Regions from separate parts of the Mesorhizobium sp. WSM4848 genome, predicted to be linked through region 1. Evidence: predicted binding sites of a transcription regulator. Region 1 holds the regulator's gene; each other region holds the start of a gene.
The links. The regulator LexA, encoded in region 1, represses DNA repair genes until DNA is damaged. The targets are predictions, from matches to a motif close to TGTTCNNNNTGTGTTCNG.

Region 1 (8,069 bases):
CGTCAACGAAGTCAGCCCGGTCGTTCAGGGTGCCTTCGGTCCGGTGCTGCTGCGCGTCACCGAGATCAAGCCCGAAGTGGTGAAGCCGCTGGCCGAAGTGGCCGCCGACATCCGCAAGGACCTGGCGCTGGGCGAGGCAAGCCGCATTCTGCTCGACGTGCATGACAGTTACGAAGATAGCCGCGCTTCGGGCAGCACGCTCAAGCAAGCGGCCGAAAAACTGAAGCTGAAGGTCGTCACCATCGACGCGATCGATCGCACCGGCCTGACGCCGGACGGCACCATCGTCAAGGATCTGCCGGAATCGCCGGAGCTCATCAAGGCGGTGTTCGATGCCGAACCCGGCACCGAGAATCCCGACCTCACCACCGCCAACAACGGCTTCGTGTTCTACGAGGTGGATTCGATCACGCCGGCCCGCGACCGCACGCTGGATGAAGTCCGCCAGAAGGTGGTGGCCGACTGGACGGCGGCGGAAACGACCAAGCGGCTCACCGCAAAAGCGCAGGAACTCGAAAAGCGTCTCGAGGCCGGCACCACGCTCGACGTGATCGCGAGCGAGCTCAAGCTTGAGAAACAGACCAAGCGCGGCGTCAAGCGCGGCGCGGACGACGCCGATTTCGGCAAGGAAGGGGCGGCTGCGATGTTCGGCGAAGGCGAAGGCGGGACCGGATTGATCGCCTCGCCCACCGGCGACGGACAGATCCTGTTCAGGATCGCCGAAGTGTTCGAGCCTGCCGGAGCCGACGCCAGCTCGGTGCCGGACGACGCGCAGAAATCGTTCACCGCCGGCATGTCCGACGACTTGCTCGACCAGCTGGTGGCGCAGCTGCAGACGCAATATGACGTTCGCATCGACCAGACCGCCGTTGCCCAGGCCCTGACCAGATGAGCGCGCTCAAGACCCATATCGCCAAGGTCGCCGCCGGCAGCTCCCTTTCCTTCGAGGAAGCGCGCGATGCCTTCGACATCATCATGTCGGGCGACGCCACGCCCGGCCAGATCGGCGGCTTCCTGATGGCGCTGCGCGTGCGCGGCGAGACCGTGAGCGAGATTTCCGGCGCAGTCGCCACCATGCGCGCCAAGATGCTGCGCGTCGAAGCGCCGGCTGGCGCCATCGACATCGTCGGCACCGGCGGCGACAATTCGCACAGCGTCAACATCTCGACCGCATCCGCCTTCGTCATCGCCGCCTGCGGCGTGCCGGTAGCCAAGCACGGCAATCGCGGACTATCCTCGCAGACCGGCGCCGCCGACGTGCTGACCGCGCTCGGCGTCAAGCTCGACATCCCGCCGGAAACGATCGGCCGCTGCATCCTCGACGCAGGCGTCGGCTTCATGTTCGCGCCGGCGCATCATCCGGCGATGAAGCATGTCGGCCCGATCCGTGCCGAGCTCGGCACCCGCACCATCTTCAACCTGCTTGGCCCGCTCTCCAATCCGGCTGGTGTCGTCAGGCAGATGGTTGGCGTCTTCTTGCCGGAATGGATCATGCCCGTGGCCGAGACGTTGAAGGCGCTGGGCGCCGACCACGTCTGGGTCGCCCATGGCGACGGCTATGACGAGATCACCACCACCGGCGAAACCCAAGTCGCCGAACTGGTCGGCGGCGAGATCCGCAGCTTTACGCTGACCCCGGAAGCGGTCGGGCTGAAGCGGCATACAAAGGACGAATTGCGCGGCGGCGATGCCGCCTACAACGCCCAGGCGCTGCGCGACATGCTGGGCGGCGCTGCCGGTGCCTTTCGCGATACGGTGCTGATGAACGCCGGCGCCGGACTGGTGGTGGCGGGAAAGGCGACGACGCTTGCCGATGGCATGGCGACGGCGGCGCAAGCCATCGACAGCGGCCGGGCGCTGAAAGTGCTTGACCGGCTGGTCGAGATTTCGAACGGATAGCGCCGTGTCTGATATCCTGCGCAAGATCGAAGCCTACAAGCGCGACGAGATCGCGGCGTCGAAGGCGCGGGTGCCGCTTGCCGAAATCAAGGCACGGGCAAAGGCTACCGACGCGCCACGCGGCTTTCTCTCGGCCCTTGAAGCCAAACGCAAATCCGGCAGTTTCGCGCTGATCGCCGAGATCAAGAAGGCGAGCCCGTCCAAGGGCCTGATCCGCGCCGATTTCGATCCGCCGGCGCTGGCCAGGGCCTATGCCAAAGGTGGGGCTGCCTGCCTGTCGGTGCTGACCGATGCGCCGTCTTTCCAGGGGGCGCCTGAATTCCTCACCGATGCACGCAGCGCCGTGACATTGCCCGCTTTGCGCAAGGATTTTCTGTTCGAGCCCTATCAGGTGTTCGAGGCCCGTGCGTGGGGCGCGGACGCCATCCTGATCATCATGGCGAGCGTCGATGACGCCGTGGCCAGGGAACTCGAAACGACGGCTTTCGAGCTCGGCATGGACGCACTGGTCGAGGTGCATGACGAGGCCGAGACGGAACGCGCGCTGAAACTGTCGTCGCGGCTGATCGGCATCAACAACCGCAATCTCCGGACGTTCGAAACCAGCATCGAGACATCGGAGCGGCTCGCGGCGATGGTGCCGGCCGACCGGCTGCTGGTCAGCGAGAGCGGTATTTTCTCGCACGTAGACTGCCGCAGGCTGGAACGGAGCGACATTGGCACTTTCCTCGTCGGCGAGAGCCTGATGCGGCAACAGGACGTGGCCACTGCGACGCACCTGCTTTTGACGGGCAAGGCGCCCGCCAATGCATCTGCCCGAAAATCGGAATCGATTTTCGGAGAGCATGATGCATAGATACAAAGCGTTAGAGCGTAGTTTGTGCGTCCAAACGGACGCACGTCGCTCCAAGGTGACCTGACGATGTCGGCCGCCCTCACCCATCTTGGCGCGGAAGGCGAAGCCAATATGGTCGATGTCGGCGACAAGGCGGAGACGACCCGTACGGCAATCGCCGAAGGTCTTGTCTCGATGCGGCCCGAAACGCTGAAAATGATTCTCGACGGCGATGCCAAGAAAGGCGACGTGCTGGGCACGGCGCGCATCGCCGGCATCATGGCGTCCAAGAGGACGCATGAGCTAATCCCGCTCTGCCATCCGCTGCTGTTGACCAAGATATCGGTAGACATCGAACCGGACGCGAAGCTGCCCGGCCTGAAGGTCACGGCGCTGGCCCGCGTCACCGGCAAGACCGGCGTCGAGATGGAAGCGCTGACCGCCGTCTCGGTCGCCTGCCTGACCATCTATGATATGGCCAAGGCGGTCGATCGCGCCATGGCGATCTCCGGCATCAGGCTGGTGGAAAAGACCGGCGGCAAATCCGGCGACTACACGGCGGATGCCCAGGGGGCAGGCCAATAATGGCGCTGCTTGCGGTCGCCGAGGCGCTCGAGCGCCTGCTTGAGGATGCTGCGCCCTTGCAGGCTGAAAGCGTCGCCCTGATGGTCGCCGCCGACCGCGTGCTGGCGGGGCCACTCATGGCGCTCCGCACCCAGCCGCCATTCAACGCCTCAGCCATGGACGGCTATGCCGTGCGGGCCGACGATGTCGCGTCCGTGCCCGCGAGACTTTCGGTGATCGGCATGGCGCCGGCCGGACGCGGCTTTGCCGGAGCAGTCGGCCCGGCGCAGGCCGTGCGCATCTTCACCGGCGCGCCGATTCCCGCAGGCGCCGACACAATCGTCATCCAGGAGAATGTCCGCGACCTCGGCGGCGGCATGGTCGAAGTGACCGCGCCGACGGTTGAAGGCCGCAACATCCGCCGCCTCGGGCTCGATTTCTCGCAGGGCGACATGCTGCTGGAGAAAGGCCGCCTGCTTGATCCGGCGGCATTGTCGCTGGCGGCGTCGGCCAACCATCCGCAGGTCAGCGTGGTGAAACGGCCGCTGGTCGCCATCATCGCCACCGGCGACGAATTGCTGCCGCCGGGCAGCGACCTTGGCCCCGACCAGATCATCTCCTCCAATGCCTATGGCGTCGCCGCCGCGGTCCGCTCGGTCGGCGCCAGCGCACTCGATCTCGGCATCGCCCCCGACCGCAAGGAGGCGATCGCCGCGCTGGTCAAAAAAGCGGTCGACGCAGGCGCCGATGTCATCGTCACGCTGGGCGGTGCCTCGGTCGGCGACCACGACCTCGTCCATGACGTGCTGACCGGCGAAGGCATGGCGCTCGATTTCTGGAAAATCGCCATGCGGCCCGGCAAGCCACTGATGTTCGGGCGGCTGGGCGACATCCGCTGCCTAGGCCTGCCCGGCAATCCGGTGGCCAGCCTGGTCTGCACGCAGCTCTTTCTGAAGCCGCTGCTGGCGCGGCTCGGCGGCCGCGCCTTCCGTCAGGACATGCGCCAGGCGCGGCTCGGCGCCGCCATGCCGGCCAACGATCTCAGGCAGGACTATGTACGCGCGGTGGTGAAGGAAGAAGCTGGCACGCTTGAGGCAACGCCGTTCAGTATCCAGGATTCCTCGATGCTCAGAATGCTGGCCGACGCCAACGGACTGATCGTGCGCGAACCATTCGCTGCCGCAGGCGCGGCCGGCACCGCCTGCAGGGTGCTGATGCTACGCTGAACAAAACGTCAACGCATTCATTAAACTTTAAATGGTTGCGGAACACAACTGGAACAGATAGTGTTTGTTCTGGGTTTGTTTTTCTGATTCTGTTGGGGGTCGCGATGCTGACACGCAAACAACATGAACTGCTGATGTTCATCCACGAGCGGCTGAAGGAAAGCGGCATTCCGCCCTCGTTCGACGAGATGAAGGAAGCGCTCGACCTCGCCTCCAAATCGGGGATCCATCGGCTGATCACGGCGCTGGAGGAACGCGGTTTCATTCGCCGCCTGCCCAACCGCGCCCGCGCGCTGGAGGTGCTGCGCCTGCCCGATTCGATCGCGCCGGGCCTCAATGCGGCGCGCAAATTCTCGCCGAGCGTCATTCAAGGCAGCCTTGGGCAGGGCGGCCTCGGGCGCCAGATCAAGCCGGCGCCTTCGCGCATGCGTGCGGCCGGCAATGACGACGACGTCGTTGCCACCGTCTCCATACCGGTGATGGGCCGCATCGCTGCCGGTGTGCCGATCGACGCCATCCAGCACCAGACGCATTCGATCTCGGTGCCACCGGACATGATCACCGGCGGCACGCACTACGCGCTGGAGGTCAAGGGTGATTCGATGATCGAGGCCGGCATCTTCGACGGCGACACGGTCATCATCCGCAACGCCGATACGGCCCAGCCTGGCGAGATCATTGTCGCTCTGGTCGACGAGGAGGAAGCGACGCTGAAGCGGTTCCGCCGCAAGGGCGCCTCGATCGCCTTGGAAGCCGCCAATCCGGCCTACGAGACACGCATCTTCGGGCCGGACCGGGTCAAGGTGCAGGGCAAGCTCGTCGGACTGATCCGGCGTTACTGAGCGGCAGGCTTCTTGGGTTTCTCGGCTTTGCGGTAGGGCGGCAGGCCCCTCGCCTCGCGCGAAAATCGCCGCTGCTCATGCCAGGGCCTGTATGGCTGTCTGACGGCAAAACGGATTTCTGCGCGCGTCGTCGCCGATAGCGGATCGAAGAAGACGGCGGCGCTGCCCATGCGAGCGAGCTGCCGTTTGGTGACGACGAGAACCAGCGGATTGCGGCAGGGTTTGTAATAGGCTGTGGCATCGTCGATGACGATCAGATCCGCAAAGGCACAGGCTGGCCGCGCGGTTTTGCGGTCGTCGGCGACCGCGATGAGCGCGCCGGACGGATGCCGGGCGAGGCACAGGCCGGCAGTGCAGGTGAAAGGCGCTCCCGGCGGCAGGTCGGCCGGATCGGCGATGTCGGACTGCACATCTCCTTTCTCGAATGTCTCCGGCTCGACGATCGTCGTTGAAACCAGCGCATGTTTCCAGTTGTCGGTGGTGAATTCGTTCGAACGCATCCGGTTGACGGCAAGTTCGCCGCCGCCGATCGGCAGCGCCACCAGATGCGCATCCTCCGAGATCAGCACGTCGGGGTTGCGCGTCCCCGAAATCGTCAGCAGGCCGGCGAGCGCAAAGGGAAGTGCCGCAAGCCGCAGCCATGTCGTCGCCATCGTGGCGATGACCAGGGCGACCGTCACCAGCAGAACCGACTGCAACGAAATCAGTCCGACTGCATCGACCGGCGAACGCTCCGAAATCCATCCCGAAATTGCAATCATCACCGTCAGCCCCTTGCCCATCATGTAGAGGAAAGGGCCGTCGAGGCCGAAAGGCATTGCCAAGGCGCTGAGGACGGCCAGGAACATGACGATCGTGACGATCGGCATGACGGCCAGATTGGCGAACAGGCTGAGCGGCGAGACGCGCTGGAAGTGCCAGATGGCGAAGAGCGCGGTGGCGCTGCCGGCAATGATGGAGGTCATTGCGATGGTGCCTGCCCCAGCGACGAGTTTCTGGGTGACGAAAACGACCGGTGACCGTCTTTGGCGCGGCGCCGTGGCCTTGTCGGCACGATAGTCGGACCAACCGGCATAGGCACCCACGAGAGCCGCAGTCGCGGCGAAGGACATCTGGAAGCTTGCGCCGACCACCTCGTGCGGCGACACGATGATGACGGCGATGGCCGAAATCGCAAGGTTGCGCATGGTGAGTGCCGCCCGGTCGAACAGCACGGCTACAAGCATTACCGCCAGCATGATGAAGCTGCGTTCAGCCGCGACCACGATACCGGAAAAAATCAGATAGGCAGCGATGGAGACGAGTGCGGCAGCAGCCGCATATTTCTTGACCGGCCGGCGCGACGAAAAGTCGGGAAACAGCGCAAAGGCGCCGCGCAGCAATCCCATGACGGTGCCGGCGACAAGCGCCATGTGCAGGCCGGAAATGGAGATGATGTGGTAGATGCCGGTGCGCCGCATCGATTCGTTTATCGCTTCGGGGATGCCGGCCCGCACGCCGACGATCAGCGCAGCGGCGATCTCCCCCTCGGCACCACCGATGCTGTCCCTGATGTGGTCGGCGATGGCTTCGCGCGCCTTCTCGATCGACGAAGAAAGGCGGGCGGTAAACGGTGCTTCTTCGGAAACGACGATCTTTGGGCTGCCGAGGAAAAAGCCACTGGCACCGATACCGGCGAAATAGCTGTCAAAGGAGAAGTCAAAGCTGTCCGGCCTGACCGGGCCAGTCGGAGGCAAAAGCCTCACATAGCCGGTTGCCACCGAGCCTGCGGTCATCCCAGCGGGGATCTTGCGTGCCGAAACCCTGACGCGTTCGGGTGCATAACGCAGTGTCGGCCGGGCGGTCGACATCACGTCGATGGTCAGCCTGACCCGGCCGTTCGCCATCTGGTCGAGCCTGACGATACGGCCAGTCAGCTGGGTCTGGATTTCCGAACCGAGCATCTTCGTTCCGGCGCGCCAGGTTTCAAGCTTGGCGGCGAGCACACCAAGCGCGCACAGCAATGCTGCCATGAAGCACAGATGCGTTTTGCGGCGTGAGCGCGTGACGGCCGCACACAATGCCGTGAGCACCACGACGGCAATCGGCTGGGCAAAGTCCGGTTCGACGGCAAGCGAAAAATAGACAATCACTCCGCATGCCAGAAAAACCGGCACCAGCAGGAAGGCGACGCCGCGGTCGAATTCCAGGCCGGCTGCCGAGGCCACGCTGTTGCGGATACCGGATGGTGAAAGACGGCTGAGCTGTCGGCGAAAACGAATGACAGGGCCGGGTGCTGGAGCCGGTATCGGCGCGGCGCGGTCCGGCGAAACAGGCTGAATGCCCGGGTGCGACGCAGGCAGCGAAGCGGGTGGCGGCTCGGCGTCGGGAACGTCGGCAAACAGCGATCGTTCGCTGACGCTTGTGGTCGCGCCCTCGCTCTTGTCCGCGCCGCGGCCTGGTCCAGCCATCGGGTTCGCCCCTTGCGCCCTTGACCTCCTATGCTACATGAACGCGCGACGCGCGAAAGTCCGCGCAACCATATCCGTTTTCTGCGCTTGCCCAGGAGTTCCATGTCCGACAAGGTCGTCACCCGTTTTGCCCCTTCGCCCACCGGATTCCTGCATATTGGCGGGGCGCGCACGGCGCTGTTCAACTGGCTGTATGCGAGACACACCGGTGGCAAGATGCTGCTGCGCATCGAGGACACCGATCGCGAGCGTT
Region 2 (8,069 bases), on a different contig from region 1:
GCAACATCCCCGGCAAGCCGTACAACAGCATGAACAGCGACATTGGCGGCGATCTTATCAAGGCTCGTTTCGGCCATTGTCCGGATGCCGCCGGCAATCATGTGATCGGCGTCCTACTTGCCGATGATCATCACAAGCCCATTCTCGTGGACGGCAAACCCGTTACGGCTCTGGTGACGGTGACGACGAAATAGCGCGTGTCGGGGGGCACTGAGCCTCATTCGAGGCGGAGATTTCTGTCACGGCCTGCTGATGAGAGATTTCGGCCGGGCTCAGTCCGGCCGGCGATCACGACATCGTGTCGAGCTTGCGCTGCATGGCGGCGATCTGTTCCTTCAGTTCCTGAAGGTCGTCGGGTTTTTCCGACGTCTCTTTCCTGGCCGGCTCCGCCGGCGCTGCGGAAGTGCCATTCGAGCCTGCGGGTGGGCCAGCGGGTGGGAATGGCGTGAACAGGCGCATGGCGTTCTGGAACATCTCCATATTGCGGCGCGTCTGCTCTTCCAGCGCCTTGATCGGCGTGGCGATCTTCATCATGTCCAGCGGCGACTTGCCCAACGCACCCTTCATCTGCTCACGGAAGCGTTCCTGTTCCTTTGAGAAGGCGATCATCGACTGTTCGAGGAAGCTCGGCACGATCATCTGCATCTGGTCGCCGTAAAAAGCGATCAACTGGCGCAGGAACGGAATCGGCAGCATGTTCTGCCCTTCCTTGTTCTCCAGTTCAAAGATGATCTGGGTCAGCACCGGATGGGTGATGTCGTCGCCGGTCTTGGCGTCCTGGACGGTGAACTCCTCGCCCTTCTTGACCATTTCGGCAAGGTCCTCGAGCGTCACATAGGTGCTGGTGCCGGTGTTGTAGAGGCGGCGATTGGCATATTTCTTGATGATAATCGGTTCGTCTTTCGCGGCCATCAGCATCCTCCCGGGACACCGGCGCATTTGAGTAAGCTGCCGGTAACGATTGCGCCTTTTCAAGGATATGCGCAAAAGCGTCACAATTCCAAGCGGTTTGTGCAGTGCGGCATCAATTAATGCTGCACGGCGGGCTAAAAATGCTGCGCAGCAATGGGCCGGCTGTATCCACCACGATGCGCAACCTGCTTGCGGCGCATGGCCGGTATGCCCATTTCCGGTTTGACTTGGACCATTGAAAGGGCAAGAAAAGCCCTGACGATACAAACTGCGATACCAAAACCTCGATACCTCGAAGTGTGGAGAAGAACATGTCCGCTGCCATCGTTGTCGCCAGTGCGGCGCGCACGCCCGTCGGTTCCTTCAACGGCGCCTTCGCCGCCACGCCGGCGCATGAGCTTGGTGCCGTCGTCATCAAGGAGTTGCTGTCTCGCGCCGGTGTCGAGCCGGCGGAAGTCGACGAGGTCATCCTCGGCCAGGTGCTGACCGCGGCTCAGGGCCAGAACCCCGCCCGCCAGGCATCTATCGAAGCCGGCCTGCCGAAGGAAACTACCGCCTGGGGCCTCAACCAGGTTTGCGGCTCAGGTCTGCGCGCTATTGCTCTCGGTATGCAGCAGATCGCCACGGGCGATGCCAAGGTGATCGTCGCCGGCGGGCAGGAATCGATGTCGCTGGCCCCACACGCTCAACACCTGCGTGCCGGCGTCAAGATGGGCGACTACAAGATGATCGACATCATGATCAAGGATGGGCTGTGGGATGCCTTCAATGGCTACCACATGGGCAACACGGCCGAAAACGTCGCTCGCCAGTTCCAGATTACCCGCGAGGACCAGGACCAGCTCGCCTTGGCCTCCCAGAACAAGGCAGAGGCCGCGCAGAAGGCCGGCAAATTCAAGGACGAGACCGTGGCCTTCACCGTCAAGGGCAAGAAGGGCGACACCATTGTCGACCAGGACGAATACATCCGCCACGGCGCCACGATCGAGGCCATGACCAAGCTGAGACCGGCCTTCGACAAGGACGGCACGGTGACCGCCGCCAATGCCTCCGGCATCAATGACGGCGCCGCCGCCGTGCTGCTGATGACCGAAGCGGAAGCCGCAAAGCGTGGCATCACGCCGCTGGCGCGCATCGTGTCCTGGGCGACCGCGGGTGTCGATCCGCAGATCATGGGCACCGGGCCCATTCCCGCCTCGCGCAAGGCGCTGGCCAAGGCCGGCTGGTCGGTCGGCGATCTCGACCTGGTCGAGGCCAACGAAGCCTTCGCCGCCCAGGCCTGCGCCGTCAACAAGGACATGGGCTGGGATCCGTCGATCGTCAATGTCAATGGCGGCGCCATCGCCATCGGCCACCCGATCGGCGCCTCCGGCGCCCGCATCTTCAACACGCTGGTTTACGAGATGCGCCGCAGAAGTGCCAGGAAAGGTCTCGCCACGCTGTGCATCGGCGGCGGCATGGGGGTCGCCATGTGCGTGGAAGCGCTGTGAAGTCATCTGCAAAGCGCCGTGAGGACGGAGCGAGCAAGCCGTGAAACAGTCGGTGGCGAACAGGCTCCGCCGTTAGAGCGTTCCCGTTCGCCGCCCGCCGATCGAGAAAAGGGAGGATATCATGTCAAAGGTAGCACTCGTCACCGGTGGGTCGCGCGGTATTGGCGCCGCGATTTCGATCGGCCTGAAAAACGCCGGCTATCATGTCGCCGCGAACTACGCCGGCAATGACGACGCGGCGCAGAAATTCAAGGCAGAGACCGGCATCCCGGTCTACAAATGGTCGGTCGCCGACTACGATGCCTGCGCCGCCGGCATCAAGCAGGTCGAGGCCGATCTCGGCCCGGTTTCCGTGCTGGTCAACAATGCCGGCATCACCCGCGACGCCATGTTCCACAAGATGACGCGCGAGCAGTGGAAAGAGGTCGTCGACACCAATCTTTCCGGCGTCTTCAACATGACGCACCCGCTGTGGGGCGGCATGCGCGACCGCAAGTTCGGCCGCGTCATCACCATCTCCTCGATCAACGGCCAGAAGGGTCAGACCGGCCAGGTCAATTATTCGGCGTCGAAGGCCGGCGACATCGGCTTCACCAAGGCGCTCGCCCAGGAAGGGGCGCGGGCCGGCATCACCGTCAATGTCATCTGCCCCGGCTACATCGCCACCGAGATGGTCAGGGCGATGGACGAGAAGGTGCTCAACGAGCGCGTCATCCCGCAGATCCCGGTCGGCCGCCTCGGCGAGCCGGAAGAGATCGCACGCTGCGTCGTCTTCCTCGCGTCAGACGATGCCGGTTTCATAACCGGCTCGACCATATCAGCCAACGGCGGCCAGTATATCACCTAAGGCGCCATATCACCTGAGTCGTCATATCACCTGAGGCGGCCTGTTGCCGGTGACTGTTGCACGGGTCTAACCACCCACACGGCCGAGTTCGAGGCCGGGACCCGGATTGTTCCTGTCAGGCGACAAGCTTCAGCCCTGGTTCGGCTGCCGGCTTGGTCTGGGCGACTGGACCTGGCTGGCGCGAAGGTGCCGGCAGGCGGGCTAGCGACGCCCGGCTGAGGCCCGACAGTTTCAAGGCGATGCGACGCTTCAGAAATGGAGTGAGGTTCAGCGCCGAAAGCACGAGATTGCGGACGAACCGCTTCACCGAATTGCGGGAAAGCGCCATCTCGGTCATCGTGCCCGCCAGTTCAAGCACCTCCTGGGCCGCCGGGCGGCGCAGCGTTTCGTAGAGGTCGAGCGCGGCTTCCGGGCGCACGCCGTTCACCACGTCGCCAAGCAACCGGCCAAGCACGACCGCGTCGATGATGCCGGTGTTCATGCCTTGACCTCCCGCCGGGCTGTGCACGTGCGCGGCATCACCGATAAGGAACAGCCGGTCCTTGCGGTACGAGCGGACCAGGCGGTGATGCACGCGAAAACGCGAGCTCCACGCCAGCTCGAGCACCCGGGTTCTTTTCTTGGTCGGTCCACGGCTGTCGAGCAGCGCCTGGATGTCGGCGATCTCAGGCTTTTCCGGTGCGTCATCCATTGTTGCGACGACCCGGTACGAACCGTCCGGGAGCGGCGCCACTACCACCAGCCCGGTCGGTGCAAAGAACAGCGACACTTCCGTCGGCCCAAGCGGCCAGTCGAGACGAACATCGGCGAGTACGAACGAAGCGTCATAGGCGGCGCCGTCGAACTCGATGCCGGTCGACCTGCGCACCAGGCTGTGCATGCCGTCGGCACCAATGACGTAGCGTGCCGATATCAGTTTCTGGCGGCCGTTCTCGATCACCGTCACGTGTGCGCCGTCAGCGTCCTGGACGACTGCCTTGGCCTCGACCGAGCGATGAATCACGCCGCCCAGGGCGGCGATCCGTTCGGCGAACACCTGCTCGGTCAGGTTTTGAGGTAGCATCATCAGATAGGGATGCCTCGACGGAAGCTTGCTGAAATCGAGATTGAGCAGCGCCCGGTTGCGGTCGCGGATGGTGAAATTCTGCAGATTCAGGGCAAGTTCGCTCAGCCGCTGCGCGACGCCGAGAGGCTCCAGCGTTTCCAGCGTCTGCGCGTGGATAACGCCAGCCCGCGAGGTCTGAAGGCCCTCAGCCAGCCTGTCGATCAGGACATGATCGACACCGGCCTGGTGCAGCACGATGGACAGCGCCATGCCGGTCGGGCCAGCGCCAATGATCAGGACTTCCGTTGTAGTGGGCAACATTTTTTCTCTCCGTTTGTCAACGATCGTTGACTTTATAATCGAACCTATTGCATTTGTCAACGACCGTTGGCATATGAATTTCATGACCGAGAATCAGCCGAAGAAACCCAGCAAATCGGACCGCACGCGCGGCCAAATCCTCGAGGCCGCGAGGCTCCTGTTCGCCGAGTACGGCTATGACGGCGCCTCCATCCGCGACGTCGCGGCGCATGCCTCGATCGATCCGGCCATGGTGATCCGCTATTTCCGCAGCAAGGACGAGTTGTTCGCCAGGGCGGCGGTCGTCGACCTGCAATTGCCGGCACTCCGGGTGATCGACCGAAACGCCATCGGCGAAACGCTGATCAGGCGTTTTCTCGAAATCTGGGAGGGCCCGGCCAGCGGCCCTGGAATGGCAATTCTGCTGCGTTCGGCGACGTCGAACGAATTCGCCGCGGAAAAATTGCGCGACGTATTTGGCAACCAGGTGAGGCCGGTGGTTGCGGCGGTCGCTGACCCCACCGATGCGGGTCGACGGGCCGGGCTCGTTTCGAGCCAGCTGTTGGGTCTGGCGATGTGCCGATACCTGCTGCGGCTTCCGCCCGTCGTCGCCCTGTCCCACGACGAAATTATCCAGAACGTCGGCCCTACTTTGCAGCGCTATGCCGTGGGAGAGGCTTGAACCAAGCCGTTCTGCATTGCTGGCTGTCTGGTCCTCGTGCAGCGACTGCGCCGACCGACGGACGTGACACCGATTTGTGCCGAAGCGGCACGCAAAGGTTAACGGCGGCCGCACGGCCTGTGCAAAACCCTGTTCACCGCCTGTGGATAACAGGTGGAAATCCTATTCATGACACAACATATTGGGGTGAACAAACCGGGAAACATGCTCCGGCGCCGATTCGTCGCCGTTTCGTTCCGGCTTTGAGCGCAGTGTTAAACGACAAAGGCTGAAAAACATCCCCAAAAGGTTAAGGCGCGTTAGGAAAGATTAATTATTTCAAAATGTTGGATGACGCCGGCCGACCTGCGTCGATCGCTCAGCTGCAAAGGTTAACGGCGACGTCAGCCCTGCATGAAACGGGCCAGTTCGGCGATTCAGCATGTGGTGAGACTCGCCGGCGAGAAATCCAGATGTAGCCGTGAACAAACCCTGAATCTGCGCGAGTCAGCGATTCGTAGCCGATTCGTTCCAGACTCGTTCCAACTGTTAAATCGGAACGGCGGAACGGATTGTCGACGCCGACGGGAGGCTTCGGGCTGTCATCGGAATATTCTGCTTTCGCTTCGCGCCCGAAATCCCTATGTGTCGACTGTCACCCGCGCAACCACGGGCGCGCTCCCGACAACGCGAGGCAGAGAGCCTTAATTTCCAGGTCGATGAACATCCAGCCGAAACACACTGAGCCACTGATCCTGTCAGGCCGCGACGTGACCGCTGTGCTCGGGCCAACCAACACCGGCAAGACCCATCTCGCCATCGAGCGCATGGTGGCGCATGAAAGCGGCATTATCGGCCTGCCGCTCAGGCTGCTCGCCCGCGAGGTTTATTCACGCGTCTGCGAGAAGGTCGGCGCTCACAAGGTGGCGCTCATCACCGGTGAGGAGAAAATCCAGCCCGACGGCGCCAGATATTCGGTCTGCACCGTGGAAGCCATGCCGCGCGAGACCGACGCCGCCTTCGTTGCCGTCGACGAGGTCCAACTAGCCGGCGATCTCGAGCGCGGCCATATCTTCACCGACCGCATTCTGCATCTGCGCGGCCGCCAGGAGACGCTACTGCTCGGCGCAGCGACCATGCACGGCATCCTCCAGCGTCTGCTGAAGGGGGTGTCGGTGGTGACGCGGCCGCGGCTGTCGCATCTCGCCTATGCCGGCTCGAAGAAGCTCACCCGCCTGCCGCGACGTACGGCGATCGTCGCCTTCTCCGCCGACGAGGTCTATGCCATCGCCGAACTGATCCGCCGCCAGCAGGGCGGTGCGGCAGTCGTGCTCGGCGCGCTATCGCCGCGCACCCGCAACGCGCAGGTAGAGCTGTTCCAGTCGGGTGATGTCGATTATCTGATCGCCACCGATGCGATCGGCATGGGCCTCAACCTCGATCTCGATCATGTCGCCTTCGCCCAGAACCGCAAGTTCGACGGCTACCAGTATCGCAACCTGACGGCGGCCGAGCTCGGCCAGATCGCCGGCCGCGCCGGCCGGCACTTGCGCGACGGAACTTTTGGCGTCACCGGCCAGGTCGATCCGCTGGACGAGGAACTGGTCAAGAAGATCGAAGCGCATGATTTCGACCCGGTGAAGGTGCTGCAATGGCGCACCGCGCGTTTCGATTTCGCCAACCTCGACGCGCTGAAGCGCTCGATCGAGACCAACGCGCCGGTTGAAGGCCTGACGCGCGCGCTGCCGGCGGTGGATGCGCAGGCGCTCGAGCATCTGTCCCGCGACGAGGACATCCGGGCGCTTGCCACCGACGCCAGGCGTGTGGCGCTGTTGTGGGAGGCCTGCGCCCTTCCCGATTACAGGAAGATCGCCCCGGCTCAGCATGCCGACCTGATCGCCTCGATCTACATGGACCTTGCCAGGCATGGCCATGTCGATGAGAATTACATGGCCGAGCAGGTGCGCCGTGCCGACACCACCGAGGGCGACATCGACACGCTGTCGCACCGGATCGCCCAGATCCGCACCTGGACTTTCGTTTCCAACCGGCCCGGCTGGCTGGCCGATCAGGCACACTGGCAGGAAAAGACGCGCGAAATCGAAGACAGATTGTCGGATGCGCTGCATGAGCGGTTGACGAAACGCTTCGTAGACCGCAGGACTTCCGTCCTCATGCGGCGCCTTAGAGAAAATACCATGCCTGAAGCCGAAATCAGCCCAACCGGAACCGTCCTCGTCGAAGGCCATCATGTCGGCGAGTTGCAGGGGTTCCGCTTCACCGCCGACCAGAGCGCCGGCGGCGAGGACGCCAAGGCGGTGCGCACAGCAGCCCAGAAGGCGCTTGCAGCCGAATTCGAGGCGCGGGCCGAACGCTTCGGCGCCTCGGCCAATGGCGACATCGCGCTCGGCTCCGACGGCACACTACGCTGGATCGGCGCGCCGATCGGCACGCTGGTCGCAGGCGACGAGCCGTTGAAGCCACGCCTGGTGCTGCTGGCCGACGAGCAGCTCACCGGTCCCGCCCGCGACAAGGTCGCGGCGCGCGCCGAGCGCTTCGTCAATTTCCAGATCGAGTCGCTGCTGAAGCCGCTGGTCGACCTCAAGAACGCCGAGCAGATCACCGGCATCGGCCGCGGCATCGCCTTCCAGCTCGTCGAGAATTTCGGCCTCATCAACCGCCGCGACATCGCCGAGGAGATGAAGTCGCTCGACCAGGAGGGCCGCGCCGCCCTGCGCCGGCTCGGCGTGCGCTTCGGCGCCTACCACGTCTTCGTGCCGGCGCTGATCAAGCCGGCCCCGGCCGGACTGGTGA
Region 3 (8,069 bases), on a different contig from region 1:
ACCCTGAGCAGCGTGCGCTTTCTCGGGTCCATGGTGGTTTCCTTGAGCTGGGTGGCCATCATTTCGCCCAACCCCTTGAAGCGGCCGATTTCGACCTTGCCGCGCCCGGTGAACTCGCTGCGCAGCAGTTCGTCCTTATGCGCATCGTCGCGGGCATAGGCGACCTTGCCGCCTTGCCGGATCGAGTAGAGCGGCGGCACCGCCAGGTAGAGATGTCCGCCGCGGACCAGGCTCGGCATCTCCTGATAGAAGAAGGTGATCAGCAGCGAAGCGATATGGGCGCCGTCGACGTCGGCGTCGGTCATGATGATGACCCGGTCGTAGCGCAGATCCTGATCGCGGTATTTTGACCGCGTGCCACAGCCAAGCGCCTGGATCAGGTCGGAAATCTGCTGGTTGCCAGCCAGCTTGTCGTTGCCGGCGCTGGCGACGTTGAGAATCTTGCCGCGCAGCGGCAACACCGCCTGGCTGGCGCGGTCGCGCGCCTGTTTCGCCGAGCCGCCGGCCGAATCGCCCTCGACGATGAAGAGCTCGGCGCCGGCCGCGGCATTCTGCGTGCAGTCGGCAAGCTTGCCGGGCAGGCGCAGCTTGCGCACCGCGCTCTTGCGCGAGACTTCCTTTTCCTGGCGGCGGCGCACCCGCTCGTCAGCACGCGCGATCACCCATTCGAGCAGCTTCGAAGCTTCCTGCGGGTTGTCGGCCAGCCAGTGATCGAAGGGGTCGCGGATCGCGGCCTCGACGATCCTGATCGCCTCGATCGTCGCCAGCCGGTCCTTGGTTTGGCCGACGAATTCCGGCTCGCGGATGAACACCGACAGCATGCCCGCCGCCGAGATCATGACGTCTTCCGAGGTGACGATCGACGCACGCTTGTTGCCGACCAGCTCGGCATAGGCGCGCAGGCCGCGCGTCAAGACGTTGCGGAAGCCGGCCTCGTGGGTGCCGCCTTCGCCGGTCGGAATGGTGTTGCAGTAGGAATTGAGAAATCCGTCGCCGCCGAACCAGGTCACCGCCCATTCGAGCGAGCCGTGACCGCCTTGCCTGTCGCTTTTGCCGGCAAAGATTTCGCGGGTGACCTGGAATTCGTCGCCGAGCGAGGCTTTCAGATAGTCCTTGAGGCCACCGGGAAAATGGAACTCGGCCTTGGCCGGCGTCGTGTCCTTCTCCTTGAGAAGCGACGGATCGCAGGTCCAGCGGATCTCGACGCCGCCGAACAGATAGGCTTTCGAGCGGGTCATCCGGTAGAGCCGCGCCGGCTCGAACGCCGCACCCTTGCCAAAGATCTGCTCGTCGGGATGGAAGCGTATCCTGGTGCCGCGGCGGTTATGCACCTCGCCGAGCTGTTCCAGGCCGGTCACCGGAACGCCGCGCGAAAAACGCTGGCGATAGAGCTGGCGGCCGCGCGCGACCTCGACCTCGAGATGGTCCGACAGCGCGTTGACGACGGAGACGCCGACGCCGTGCAGGCCGCCCGAGGTTTCGTAGACCTTGCTGTCGAACTTGCCGCCCGAATGCAGCGTCGTCATGATGACTTCGAGCGCCGGCTTCTTGAATTTCGGATGCGGATCGACCGGAATGCCGCGACCATTGTCGGTCACCGCCAGATATCCGTCGGCCGAAAGCTCGACATCGATGAAAGTCGCGTGGCCGGCGACCGCCTCGTCCATCGAATTGTCGATGACCTCGGCGAACAAATGGTGCATCGCCTTGTCGTCGGTGCCGCCGATATACATGCCGGGCCGCCGCCGCACCGGCTCCAGCCCTTCCAGAACCTCGATGTCGGCGGCACTGTAGCTCTCGCTGCCGTCGCGGGATGCCGGGCGCTTTGCCGCCTGCACCAGCGGGTCGGCCGGGCGCGCGGTGGCGCGAACCGGTTGCGGTTGCTTGTCCAGATTGCCGAAAAGATCGTTGCTGTCGTTCATGCTGGTCCTGGATTGCGATACTGCGAATCACCAACCGATACTGCCACGGTTTTTGCGGGCAGGCGACGGAGGTTCCCGTTACGTTCGAGGATAGAGCCTCTTACTGCAAAACCATCCGACAACCAAGCGGCGGAAATGGGTCGAGGGCATCGACGTTTTGTAAACCTTGTCCGAAGGTTACGTCCGAAGGTTGGCCGAAAAACGGTATTCACGGATTGCTGCTGACCTAGGATGCGGCAGAACCTGTGAAGAGGCTGTCGCTTACGCATGTTGGATTACAGTTCGCTCCTGCTTGCGGCAGCGCTGTCGGGCACGTGCCTCAGCATCACCATGTTTGCGATCTGGTTCACCGCGCCACAGGCACGCTTTGTGCTGACGGTGGCTTGCGGCGTTCTCGTGCTCGTCGCGCATGTGGTCTTGTTCTGGCATTATGCCCGGCATCCCAGCCCTTGGCTTTGCCAGATCGTGCTTGCGCTTCTCAGTCTGGGCTTCCTGACCCTCTGCCTGTCGGCCATGCAGTATCTCGGCGTCCGCGACTACAGGCGCGCCATCCTGCCGACCGTGGCTGCGATGGCGGTTTGCGCAGCCGCGACCTCGCTGGGCCTTGATGGCGTCGGCTTCATCGTCACCTACGCGACGGTAACGGCGCTGCTCTGGCTTATCGGGGTGATGTTCTGGATCAAAGGTGGTCACGATCGCCGGATATTGCTGGCCGTTTCGTTCCTGAGCGGCGTCTGTGCGCTGTCCTTCGGACTTTGCGGCGCGGTCCTGCTGGTCACGGGCCAATGGGTGCTCGGCGTTGCGCCCGACAACTGGGCCGAACGGTTGAATTCCGCCGTGGCGGTCGCCTGCATGACGGGGCTCGGCGCATTGACGGTCTCCCTGCATCATTTGCAGACGCAGATCGAACTGAAGACTGAGACCATGACCGACCCATTGACCGGGCTGATGAACCGGCGGGCGTTGACGGCATTCTACGGTGAGCGGGTTTTCGGCCCGTTCATGTCCGTCGCAATGTTCGACCTCGATCATTTCAAGAAGACGAACGATGTATTCGGTCATCCGGTCGGCGATCAGGTTCTGTGCCGCTTCGCAGCTGTCATCAGGAAATATGCCAGGACCGGAGTCGACGCCTTCCGGCTGGGCGGCGAGGAATTCGTCCTCGTCATGTCGCGGATGACTGAAGAGAAGGCTTACGACATTGCGAGCAAGATCAGCGTCGCCTTCGGCACGGAAGTCGTCGCCACCCAGCTTGGTCCGTTGCGCAGCACAGTCAGTGGCGGCATCGGCTTTGGCGCGACGGATGGCACCAGTCTCGACAATGTGCTGGCCGAAGCCGACGCCGCACTCTATGCGGCAAAGCGCGCCGGGCGAAATCGCGTCGTCGCCCAGAACAAGGCGAGCAAGGCCGACGCGCCGGCCTTGCGTTCTGCCTGATTGAGGCTTCTATCTTCTTGTTAGACCATGATCCGAAAACCGGATTCCACTTTTCGGGATCGTGGTCTACTCCGCCGCCCCCAGATACTCCGACAGCGGCGGGCAGGAGCAGACGAGGTTGCGGTCGCCGGCGACATTGTCGATGCGCGACACCGGTGGCCAGTATTTGGCTGATGTGTCGGCATCGCCGGCCGGGTAGGCCGCCTCCAGGCGCGAATAGGGATGCGTCCACTGGCTGGCCAGCGCCTCGGCAGCGGTATGCGGCGCATTGACCAGCGGATTGTCGGCCAGGGGCCATTCGCCTTTCGCCACCTTGGCTGCCTCGCCCGATATCGCGATCATCGCCTCGCAGAAGCGATCGAGCTCGCTCTTGGGTTCGGACTCGGTCGGCTCGACCATCAAGGTGCCGGCGACCGGAAACGACATGGTCGGCGCATGAAAACCATAATCGATCAGCCGCTTGGCGATATCGTCGACGCTGATGCCGGAGTTCTCCTTGAGCACCCGGGTGTCGAGGATGCACTCATGGGCGATGCGATCGTGCCTGCCCTTGTAGAGCAGCGGGAAGTGCGGTGCGAGCCGCGTCGCCACATAGTTGGCGGAAACGATCGCCGTCTCGGTGGCCTGCTTGAGGCCGGAAGCACCCATCATGCGGATATACATCCAGGTGATCGGCAGGATCGAAGCGCTGCCGAACGGTGCAGCTGACACGGCATGGGCCGAGCCTTCGCTGACGTGGCCGGGCAGATAAGGCTTTAGATGCGCCTTGACGCCGATCGGGCCGACGCCGGGACCGCCGCCGCCATGCGGGATGCAGAAGGTCTTGTGCAGGTTCATGTGGCAGACATCGGCGCCGATGTCGCCCGGGCGGGCGAGGCCGACCAGCGCGTTGAGGTTGGCGCCGTCGAAATAGACCTGGCCGCCATGCTCGTGAATGAGGGCGCAGAGGTGGCGCGCGCCTTCTTCGTATACGCCATGCGTCGAGGGATAGGTGAACATAAGCGCGGCGAGATTCTTGGAATGCTCATTGGCTTTGGCACTCATATCGTCCATATCGATATTGCCATCCTCGGTGCAGCGCACGACGACGACGTTCATGCCGGCCATCGCCGCACTCGCTGGATTGGTGCCATGCGCCGATGACGGGATCAGGCAGACCGTGCGGTGAGCTTCGCCGCGTGAGCGGTGGTAGCCGCGAATGGCGAGCAACCCGGCATATTCGCCCTGGCTGCCGGCATTGGGCTGCAGGGTCACCGCGTCGAAGCCGGTGATTTCCGCCAGCCAGGCTTCCAGCTCGTCGATCATGGCGCGGTAGCCGGCCGAATGGCTTGCCGGGGCGAAGGGATGCAAATTGGCGATATCAGGCCAGCTTACCGGCATCATCTCGGCGGCGGCATTGAGCTTCATCGTGCAGGAGCCGAGCGGAATCATGGCGCGGTCGAGCGCCAGGTCCTTGTCGGCCAGCCGGCGCAGGAATCGCATCATCTCGGTTTCCGAGTGGTTTTCGCGGAACACCGGCTGCGTGAGAAACGCCTTGCCGCGCGGCTTTCCGGGCATGGTGCTGCCGACGGCTGCGCCCGCCTTGGCGCCGAACAGCGCCGCGATAGCCTCCAGATCGGCATCGGTCGAGGTCTCGTCGAAGCTGATCCCGATGTGGTCGGCGTCGATGACGCGCAGCAAGCGGCCGGTCCTTTCAGCAGCGGTGGCGATCGCGTCGGCTCTGCCTTTCAACTCCACCGTCACCGTGTCGAAGCGGCTGGCGCCAAGCACCGAGATTCCTGCTGCCTTGAGGCCGTCAGCCAGCTGGTTGGCCAATGCATGGATTCGGCCGGCGATCGCCTGCAGCCCGGCAGGGCCGTGCCAGATCGCATAGGCTGTCGCCATGTTGGCGAGCAGCGCCTGTGCGGTGCAGATGTTGGAGGTCGCCTTGTCGCGGCGGATATGCTGTTCACGCGTCTGCAAGGCGAGGCGATAGCCGGGCCGGCCCTTGCTGTCGGTGGACTGGCCGACAAGGCGGCCGGGCATCAGCCGTGTCAGCCTGTCGGAAACGGCGCAATAGGCGGCATGCGGTCCGCCAAAGCCCATCGGCACGCCGAAGCGCTGCATCGGGCCGACGGCGATGTCGGCGCCAAGCGCAGCCGGCGCGTCGGTCAGCGTCAGGGCGAGCGGATCGGCAATGAAGACGACCAGCGCGCCGGTGGCGCGGGCCTGCTCGATTGCCGCCCTGTGGTCGCCATAGATGCCGAACGTGTCGGGCCAGGAGACCAGCAGAGCGGCGGTGTTGTCGTCGATCGTGTCGCCGTCGACCTCGATGTCGAGCGGCTCGGCGCGGGTGCGCACGACATCGAGCGTCTGCGGATGCGGCGTGCCGGCCAGCGCCACTTTGGTCCGCTTGTCGCGGTGGTGGCGTAACGCGATGCCGACTGCTTCGGCCACCGCCGTCGCCTCGTCGAGCAACGAGGCCGACGCCACCGGCAGCCCGGTCAGTTCAGTGACCAAGGTCTGGAAATTGAAAAGCATTTCGAGCCGGCCCTGGCTGATCTCTGCCTGGTAGGGCGTGTAAGCGGTATACCAGGCCGGGTTCTCGAACAGGTTGCGCTGGATGACCGGCGGCACGTGGACGCCGTGGTAGCCGGCGCCGATGAAGCTTTTCAAAACCGTATTTTTCGCCATTGTCGCTGAAAGCTCGGCCAGCGCCTCGGCTTCGCTCGCCGGGGCAGGCAAGGCCAGCGGCCGGTCGAGCCGGATCGATTTCGGCACAGCCTGGCTGATCAGCGTCTCGACCGAGGGAACGCCGATCGTCGCCAGCATGGCTCTGACATCATTGAGGCCAGGGCCAATATGGCGGGCCGAGAAGGGGTAGGGTGCTGCGGTCATCGTCCTGGTCCTGCTCTCTCAACCAATATGGGCTTTGTAGGCGGCCTCATCCAGGAGACCTTCGAGTTGGCTTTCATCGGCCAGCTTCATCTTCCACAGCCAGCCTTCGCTGGTCGCCGCCGAATTGACCAGGGACGGATCAGACGAGAGCGCGGTGTTGGCCTCGGTGATCTCGCCGTTGACCGGCGCATAGACGTCCGATGCCGCCTTGACCGATTCGACCACGACGGCGGTGTCGCCCTTGGCCAGCTTTTTCCCAGGCTCCGGCAATTCGACGAAGACGAGATCGCCGAGCTGTTCCTGCGCATAGTCGGTGATGCCGATGGTGGCGATACCGCCTTCGACGCGGAGCCATTCGTGATCTTCGGTGAAATAGGTCTTTGCCATGAAGTTTATCCTTTGCGGTAGCGATGCGGCCTGAAGGGCAGGGGATTGATATCGACCGGGATTTTGGTCGCGCGAACGTCGGCGAAGAGTTTTGCGCCAGGTTTGGCCAACGCTGTCAGGACGTAGCCCATGGCGACCGGATGGCCGGCCGAGGGGCCGAAACCGCCGGAGGTGACGTGGCCGGCGGGATTGCCGTCGGCCTCGAAAAGGGCTGCACCGGCGCGCACCGGCTGGCGGCCTTCCGGCTTCAGGCCGACGCGTTTTTGCGCCGGGCCGCGCTCCAGGATTGCACGCAATGCGTCGGCGCCGATGAAAGCGCCAGTGGCGCGAACCTCCTTCGGGATCGCCCACATCAGCCCGGCGCTGGCCGGGTCGATCTCAGGCGTGATGTCCAGTCCGTGCAGGCACAGCCCCGCTTCGAGCCGCAGGCTGTCGCGGGCGGCCAGCCCAACCCACATCACGCGCTCGTCCTCGAGCAGCTTGGCGACGAGATTTCGCGCATCCGCTTCCGGCAGGCCGATCTCGAAACCGTCTTCACCGGTATAGCCCGAGCGGCTCATGAACCAGTTTTCGCGGGGCTCGAAGCCGTGCATGAACAGCAGCGATCCGGTTTCGATGCCGGCGCGCGACAGGGCGGCCCAGGCTTCAGGCCCCTGGATCGCCAGGAAGACGCGATCCAGTGCTTCAATCTTGGCGTCAAAGTCCCCCTTGGCATCCCAATACCCTTGTGCGTCAAAGTCCTCGGCAAGCTGACGAAGGTGTTTTTCGTCGGCTTCAGCATTGCCGGCATTGGCGACGACCATGAAGCGTTGCCGGCCGAGCCTGGTGACGATCAGATCGTCGATGATGCCGGCGGCTTCATTGAGAAAGAACGTGTATTTGGACTGGGAAATCTCAAGCGCGCCGGCGTCGAACGGGCAGGCACGATTGAGCAGTGCTTCAGCGCCCGAGCCACTGATCTCGAACAGCTTCATGTGTGAGATGTCGAACAGGCCGGCATGTTCGCGGGTATGAAGGTGCTCCTTCATCACGCCGGCCGGATAGGTCAGCGGCATCGACCAGCCGGCGAACGCGCCAAAGCGCGCACCGGCGGCCATGTGCAGGTCTTCGAGGGGAAGGTGTTTGGTGTCGTCGCCCGTCATGTCGTCTCCAGAGTCGCACGCAATCGGCCGCGAATGGCGACCAGTCCGTGCCCCTCTGTCTGAAGCCTGAGAGACTCGCGCCCCGTAACTCTGTCGGCAGCGCTTACACCTTCGGCGCGGGGCGAAAAAAACCCCGACTTTCCAGAGTGTCTTTCCCGTCTACGGTTCTTTTTGCCTGAGAGATTTCGGGCGATTTCCCCTTCGGCGGCAGCTCTCGCTGCTCTCTCCCGCAAACAGGTAGGACTCAATTTGAGCCCTCGACTCGTCATCCATAGCCTGTCGGCGACACCTTGTCACCTGCCAG

Region 2: the regulator LexA is predicted to act here: its motif matches at 5,783-5,800, upstream of AC0L16_RS26200 (helicase-related protein).
Region 3: the regulator LexA is predicted to act here: its motif matches at 1,993-2,010, upstream of parE (DNA topoisomerase IV subunit B).

The regions. Positions count from the first base shown of each region.
Region 1 covers NZ_JBVVPX010000004.1:195,950-204,018, forward strand. Annotated here, with positions in the region: gene AC0L16_RS06440 (SurA N-terminal domain-containing protein) at 1-892, shown strand, start outside; gene trpD (anthranilate phosphoribosyltransferase) at 889-1,899, shown strand; gene trpC (indole-3-glycerol phosphate synthase TrpC) at 1,904-2,755, shown strand; gene moaC (cyclic pyranopterin monophosphate synthase MoaC) at 2,822-3,319, shown strand; gene AC0L16_RS06460 (molybdopterin molybdotransferase MoeA) at 3,319-4,524, shown strand; gene lexA (transcriptional repressor LexA) at 4,629-5,366, shown strand; gene AC0L16_RS06470 (ComEC/Rec2 family competence protein) at 5,360-7,816, opposite strand; gene gltX (glutamate--tRNA ligase) at 7,919-8,069, shown strand, end outside.
Region 2 covers NZ_JBVVPX010000035.1:28,504-36,572, reverse strand. Annotated here, with positions in the region: gene AC0L16_RS26230 (hypothetical protein) at 1-194, shown strand, start outside; gene phaR (polyhydroxyalkanoate synthesis repressor PhaR) at 289-912, opposite strand; gene AC0L16_RS26220 (acetyl-CoA C-acetyltransferase) at 1,224-2,402, shown strand; gene phbB (acetoacetyl-CoA reductase) at 2,524-3,249, shown strand; gene AC0L16_RS26210 (FAD-dependent oxidoreductase) at 3,365-4,615, opposite strand; gene AC0L16_RS26205 (TetR/AcrR family transcriptional regulator) at 4,551-5,276, shown strand; gene AC0L16_RS26200 (helicase-related protein) at 5,975-8,069, shown strand, end outside.
Region 3 covers NZ_JBVVPX010000022.1:77,238-85,306, reverse strand. Annotated here, with positions in the region: gene parE (DNA topoisomerase IV subunit B) at 1-1,922, opposite strand, end outside; gene AC0L16_RS20235 (GGDEF domain-containing protein) at 2,190-3,359, shown strand; gene gcvP (aminomethyl-transferring glycine dehydrogenase) at 3,426-6,236, opposite strand; gene gcvH (glycine cleavage system protein GcvH) at 6,255-6,623, opposite strand; gene gcvT (glycine cleavage system aminomethyltransferase GcvT) at 6,629-7,765, opposite strand; glycine riboswitch at 7,918-8,005, opposite strand.